Regions from separate parts of the Roseomonas sp. USHLN139 genome, predicted to be linked through region 1. Evidence: predicted binding sites of a transcription regulator. Region 1 holds the regulator's gene; the other holds the start of a gene.

Region 1 (3,401 bases):
AGCATGACCCATGCCGAGGGCGGCTATCTGGAAAGCCTGCCGCCTGCCCTGCCGCGCCGGCAGAATCCGCACATGCACCTGCTGGAGGCGCGGCTCGCCGCCTATGAGGCCTTCGGCGACCGGCGCTTCCTGGACGCCGCGACCCGGCTGGTGGCGCTGTTCCGCGCCCGCTTCTTCGACATGGCGAGCGGCACGCTGACCGAATTCTTCGACGACGACCTGCGCCCGCTGCCGGGTTCTCTGGCCGGCCCGGTCGAGCCTGGCCATCACTGCGAATGGCTCTGGCTGCTGGACTGGCATGCCCGCCTGGCCGGCGGCCATGCCGCTTTGGCCCAGGCCGGCGGGCTGCAACGCTTCGTCACCCGCTTCGGCATCCTGCCCGACGGCCCGCTGCGCGACGGCGTGGCGCCCGATGGCACACCGCTGGCCGATTCGGCCCGGCTCTGGCCGCAGGCCGAGCGGCTGAAGGCGGCGGCCCTGCAGGGCCCGGCGGCGCTGGCAGCGGCCGAGGCGGCGCTTTCCCCCTATCTCCGCCCGGACGGGCTGTGGCACGAGCGGCGTCTGGCGGATGGCAGCTTCAGCCAGGAGGCGGCGCCGGCCAGCAGCCTCTACCACCTGTCCTGCGCGCTGGATTTCCTCGCCCGCCGCGGCTGAGGCGGCCGGCGGGCCTCATTCGCCCAGCAGCACCACCCCGCCCCAGGACAGGCCGATGACCAGCACCACCACCAGCGCCGTCGCGGCGCCGGGGTTGCGGGCGGCGCGGTCCAGCAGCAGCCCGGCGGCCGAGGCGCCCAGCGCGAACAGCATCAGCACCGAGAGGAAACCCATCAGGGTGGGGTTCATCGCGGCATTCACCCGCGCATCGGATCCGGCAGCCGCGGGCCGAAGCCGGCGCGGCGCTGTACCGCCTGCGTCTGGCGCAGCGCCTGCCGCTCCTCGCGCGACAGGGCGGCATAGCGCTGGCGGGCGGCCCGCAGCCAGGCGGTGCGCTGACCGGGACGGAGGGCGTCATCGGCGCTCCGCTCGGCCTCCGGCTCCTCCAGCATCGCCGCGCGGCCGGGCTGGCCGCCCTGGGCTTCCGGCGGGTAGGCGGCCAGCCATCCCATCAGGGCCAGGGACCAGAGCCGTGATCCGGACATATCCGTCATGAGCCCCTCCGCGCCAAATTGCATCATGCGGTGCCGCACCGAGTTTTCCACCCTGGAGCGGCACACCATTATCGAGGGATGCAACGCCTTCATGGCCATCATGTGTCATCGCGTGACAAGATCGGCAGGAGAGGGTGCCTCGGGGCTTCACGGCTGCTTGAGAAAACGCCGGAGAGGTCATTCTGGATGAAGGAGCGACGAAACTTGGCGAAAGTCCTGGGCCTGCCACCGCTGCTCGCCGGATTGCGCCCTGGCCTGTCGCCGGCGCTGGACAGCCGCGGCGCCACGATTCTCCGCCAGGTGGTGGAGATGTATGTGGAAACCGGCGAGCCGGTCGGCTCCCGCACCCTGTCCCGCCGCCTGCCGCTGGCGCTGTCCCCGGCCACCATCCGCAACGCCATGGCCGATCTCGAGGAGGCCGGGCTGCTCTATGCGCCGCATACCTCGGCCGGCCGCCTGCCGACCGAGCAGGGGCTGCGCCTCTTCGTCGACGGTCTGCTGGAATTCGGCGCGCTCTCCGAGGAGGACCGCGACGCCATCGCGCTGCGCTGCGCCGCCTCCGGCCGCAGCATGGAGGAGACGCTGTCGGAAGCCGGCCAGATGCTGTCCGGCCTGGCCGGCGCCGCCGGGCTGGTGGTGGCGCCGAAGACCGAGGCTCCGATCAAGCACATCGAATTCGTGGCCTTGTCCCCCGGCCGTGCCCTGGTGGTGCTGGTCAACGCCCATGGCCAGGTGGAGAACCGGGTCATCGAGGTGCCGCCCGGCCTGCCGCCCAGCGCCTTCACCCAGGCCAGCAACTTCCTCAACGCCCGCCTCTCCGGCCGCACCCTGGAGGAGACCCGCACCAGGGTCGCCGACGAGATCCAGGCCAACCGCACCGCGCTGGACGACCTGACCCAGCAGATGATCGAGGCGGGCCTGGCCACCTGGGCCGGCGGCGGCGGCGGCTCGCTGATCCTGCGCGGCCAGTCGAAGCTGCTGGAGAATGTCGACCAGATCGCCCGGGTGCAGGAGATCCAGGCGCTGTTCGAGCGCCTCGAGGCGCAGGAGACCATGCTGCGGCTGCTGGAACTCGCCCAGCGCGGCCAGGGCGTGCAGATCTTCATCGGCGCGGAATCCGGCCTGTTCAGCAGCGCCGGCCTGTCGATGGTGGTGGCCCCCTTCCGCGACGGGCAGGAACAGATCGTCGGCGCCATCGGGGTGATCGGGCCGACGCGCATCAATTACGGGCGAGTTATTCCGGTGGTTGATTACACGGCTCGTGTGATTGGACAGCTTCTAGGGTGAAGTAAGACAGGCGAAGGCCAGGGGAATGAATTCCCCTGGACCCCTTCTTTTTTCTGTTTTTCAAGAACAGTTCTGCTGACAGGTCGCACTTTGACCGGGCCGGGCCACGTCCCGTCTCCACGTGGACTCGGCAGTCACCACAAAAAGAAGATGGGGGTCTGGGGGAATTCATTCCCCCAGCCTTGGAATTCTATTCTTCGATAGCCCCATGCTGCCTCAAGAACCCCAGCAGAGGCAGCAGCGGCAGCCCGAGAATGGCCGAATGCTCGCCCTGGATCTCGCGGAACAGCTGGACGCCGAGGCCTTCCAGCCGATAGGCGCCCACCGAGGACAGCACTGCCGTCCCTTCGCTGGCCAGGTAGCGATCCAGGAAGGCGTCCGAGAAGTCGCGCATCACCAGCCGGGGCGTCGCCACATGGTGCCAGACGCGCTGGCCGCCGCGCCACAGCACCATCGCGGTGTGCAGCGTGTGGCTGCGGCCGCGCAGCGCCTGCAGCTGGGCGCGGGCGGCGGCCAGGTCGGCCGGCTTGTCGAACCAGTCCTGGCCGCAGACCAGCAGCTGGTCGGCGCCGATCACCAGGGATTCGGTGTCGCGGCGGCCGATGCGGGCGGCCTTGGCCTCGGCCAGCAGGATGGCGGCCTCGCCGGGCGGCGCGCCCTCGGTGCGGGCGGCCTCCTTCAGCGCGGCCTCGTCCACCGCGGCGGGGCGGGCCTCGAATTCCAGCCCGGCGGCGCGCAGCAAGGTGGCCCGCGTCGCCGAGGAGGAGGCCAGCACCAGCCGGGTCATGCGCCGATCATCCCCGGCTTCGGCGCCGGATTGCCGCCACCGCCCAGGCTGCGCCGGGCGTGCCAGGCTTCCATCAGCTGCAGCACCGTCGCCGCCGTCTCCTCGATCGAGCGGCGGGTGACGTCGATCACCGGCCAGCCATGCGTGGTGCAGAGCCGGCGCGCCGCCTGGATCTCCGA
Region 2 (3,401 bases), on a different contig from region 1:
GCCCGGTTCACGATCGATTCCGCAACGAAGCGTCGCTGCACTGCGCTGCAACATTGCCGAGCCGGCCGGCCCCGCCCGCGGCTGGCGGCCGGTGGCGTGGCCCGCTGGCCGCAACGCAGAAGGGGCGGCCCTTGCGGACCGCCCCTCCCCGAAATCCCGATCCCTGTGAGAGGCCGGTGCCGCCGCTCTCAGGAGGAGAGCGGCAGCCCCCGACCTCCCGGGGAGATCAGAAGTCCATGTCGCCGCCCATGCCGCCCATGCCGCCCGGGCCGCCGGCCGGAGCCGCCGCCTTGGCCGGACGCTCGGCGATCATCGCCTCGGTCGTGATCAGCAGGGCGGCGATCGAGGCCGCGTCCTGCAGGGCGGTGCGAACCACCTTGGTCGGGTCGATGATGCCGGCCTCGACCAGGTTCTTGTACTCGTCGAGCTGCGCGTCGTAGCCGTACTCGTAGGTCGCGTCGCGCAGGACCTCACCGGCGATGACGGCGCCGTCCTTGCCGGCGTTCTCGGCGATCTGCTTCAGCGGCACGGCGATGGCGCGGCGAACGATCTCGACGCCGACCTGCTCGTCGTTGTTGGCGCCCTTCAGCTCGGCCAGCTTCAGCGAGGCGCGCAGCAGCGCCACGCCGCCACCCGGGACGATGCCTTCCTCGACGGCGGCGCGGGTCGCATGCAGCGCGTCGTCGACGCGGTCCTTGCGCTCCTTCACCTCGACCTCGGTCGAGCCGCCGACGCGGATGACGGCGACGCCACCGGCCAGCTTCGCCAGGCGCTCCTGCAGCTTCTCGCGGTCGTAGTCCGAGGAGGTCTCCTCGATCTGCGCCTTGATCTGCTCCACGCGGCCCAGGATGTCGTCCTTGGAGCCGGCGCCGTCGACGATCGTGGTGTTCTCCTTCTCGATGCGGACGGTCTTGGCCTGGCCAAGCATCTGCAGCGTGACGGTCTCGAGCTTGATGCCGAGATCCTCGGAGATCACCTGGCCACCGGTCAGGATGGCGATGTCTTCCAGCATGGCCTTGCGGCGGTCACCGAAGCCCGGCGCCTTGACGGCGGCGATCTTCAGGCCACCGCGCAGCTTGTTGACGACCAGGGTGGCCAGGGCCTCGCCCTCGACATCCTCGGCCACGATGATCAGCGGGCGGCCCGACTGCACCACCGTCTCCAGCAGCGGCAGCATCGGCTGCAGCTGGGACAGCTTCTTCTCGTGGATCAGGATGTAGGGGTTCTCGAGCTCGGCGATCATCTTCTCCGCATTCGTGATGAAATACGGGGAGACGTAGCCGCGGTCGAACTGCATGCCCTCGACGACGTCGAGCTCGGTCTGGATGCCCTTGGCTTCCTCGACCGTGATGACGCCCTCGTTGCCGACCTTCTCCATCGCGGTCGCGATCATCTCGCCGATCTCGCGCTCGCCATTGGCGGAGAGCGTGCCGACCTGGGCGACCTCGGCGGAGGTGGTGATCTTGCGGGTCTTGGACTTCAGGTCCTCGACGATGACGGCGACAGCCTTGTCGACGCCGCGCTTCAGGTCCATCGGGTTCAGGCCGGCGGCAACCGCCTTGGCGCCCTCACGGATGATGGCCTGGGCCAGCACGGTGGCGGTGGTGGTGCCGTCGCCGGCCAGGTCGTTCTGCTTCGAGGCCACTTCGCGCACCATCTGCGCGCCCATGTTCTCGAACTTGTCGGCCAGCTCGATTTCCTTGGCGACCGTCACACCGTCCTTGGTGATGCGCGGGGCGCCGAAGGACTTGTCGATGACCACGTTGCGGCCCTTCGGGCCCAGGGTCACCTTGACGGCGTCGGCCAGGATGTCCACGCCGCGCAGCATGCGCTCACGGGCGGAGGCGCCGAACTTAACGTCCTTAGCAGCCATGATAGTTACCTCGTCTGTTCAGGTGGAAAACGGGAGTCCGCAGATCTGATCCGGTTGCCCGGGAAATCAGGCCGCGATCACGCCCATCAGGTCGGATTCCTTCATGATCAGCAGCTCTTCGCCGCTGATCTTCACTTCGGTGCCCGACCACTTGCCGAACAGCACGCGGTCACCGACCTTGACGTCCAGGGCGACGACGACGCCCTGCTCGTTGCGCGCGCCGGACCCGACGGCGACGATCTCGCCTTCCATCGGCTTTTCCTTCGCGGTGTCGGGGATGATGATGCCACCGGCCGTCTTCTCTTCGGCGGTCAGCCGGCGGACGACGACGCGATCATGCAGGGGACGAAACTTCATAAGACCCTCTCCTGACGCCCTATCTGGCGCATTCAGCGACGGTTGCCCCACCCGATAGGTGAGCCTTGTTAGCACTCACCACGGGCGAGTGCTGACGATCTAGGATGCCCCGCGAAGGTCGTCAAGCGCTGAGCAGCACTCTCTGCAACTGAGTGCCAAGTCACTGAAATCGCAGTTTTTCTTGCGCGTCCCCAGCCCCCGCATGCGATGCTGCGAAGCGCCTGGGACGCGGGTTCCGTGTCCGGCCAGCCCGGCCGGGTGCCAGCCCGCAGGCGGTCCCGGGCCTGGCCAAGAGGAGCGCGCATGCTGTTGCGGGATATCCAAGCCTTCGTCCGCATCCCGGATTGGCGCCTGACCACCGCGGAAATTCTCTACCACCTGCCGGACCATCCGGGGCTGCTGCAGAGCTTCCTGTGGCAGAAGCTGGACCATGCGCCCGGCTTCCCCGAGCTGCACCGTTTCCTGGAATTCTGGCAGCGTGAGATCCACGGCCCGCTGCATTCGGTCCGCGTCGCCTCCAGCGCGCTGACCCGGCCCGCCGAATTCCGCTATGGCGGCGGCGAGTTCACCCTGCACTGAGCGGCATGCCGGGGCCGCCCGGCGGCTTCATCGGATGAGCCGCCCCGCGGCGTCACTGTAGCAGCTGCCGCGCGGCTGCGCTGTATGAAAGGTCGAAAGCGGGCGGCTTCAACCGCCCGCCGCCCGGCGGCGCCTCACAGGATGGCGAGCAGCACCGCCAGCGTGCCGACCGACAGGATGGTCGAGAGCAGCACCGTCGCCCCCGAGCGATCGGCCCCGGCGGCATAGCGGCGGGCCAGGAAGAAGGCATTGGCGCCGGTCGGCATGCCGGCCGCCAGCACCGCCACCGCGGTCATCAGCGGCGACAGGCCGCAGAGCCGGCAGACCAGCCAGACCAGCGCCGGCATCAGCAGCAGCTTCAGCGCCGAGCCGAGCAGCGCCTCCGGCCAGTCGCGCCGCGCATTGAAGGCGATCAGGCTGGCACCCAGGCAGAACAGCGCCACCGGCGGCCCGGCCAGCCCGGTCATCTCCAGGAAGCGCCGCGCCACCGGCGGCACCGGCACCCCCGACAGCGAGACCACCAGCCCGATCAGCACCGCCATGACGATCGGGTTCTTCAGCACCGACAGGAAGGTGGCCTTCAGGATCGCCA

Evidence for each region. Region 1 encodes HrcA, which represses chaperone genes, less so after heat shock. Its sites were predicted from a motif close to GTTNGCACTCNCNNNNNGNGAGTGCNAAC; they were not measured.
Region 2: groES (co-chaperone GroES) is a predicted target of HrcA. The motif match lies at 2,298-2,326, and genes of this name have one in related genera.

Annotation. Positions count from the first base shown of each region.
Region 1 is NZ_JBBCWY010000004.1:187,318-190,718, forward strand. Features, by position in the region: gene WFI16_RS13685 (AGE family epimerase/isomerase) at 1-654, shown strand, start outside; gene WFI16_RS13690 (hypothetical protein) at 670-843, opposite strand; gene WFI16_RS13695 (hypothetical protein) at 852-1,148, opposite strand; gene hrcA (heat-inducible transcriptional repressor HrcA) at 1,335-2,435, shown strand; gene WFI16_RS13705 (Maf family protein) at 2,626-3,222, opposite strand; gene WFI16_RS13710 (pyruvate, water dikinase regulatory protein) at 3,219-3,401, opposite strand, start outside.
Region 2 is NZ_JBBCWY010000008.1:192,698-196,098, forward strand. Features, by position in the region: gene groL (chaperonin GroEL) at 227-1,873, opposite strand; gene groES (co-chaperone GroES) at 1,940-2,230, opposite strand; gene WFI16_RS20760 (usg protein) at 2,534-2,809, shown strand; gene WFI16_RS20765 (AEC family transporter) at 2,944-3,401, opposite strand, start outside.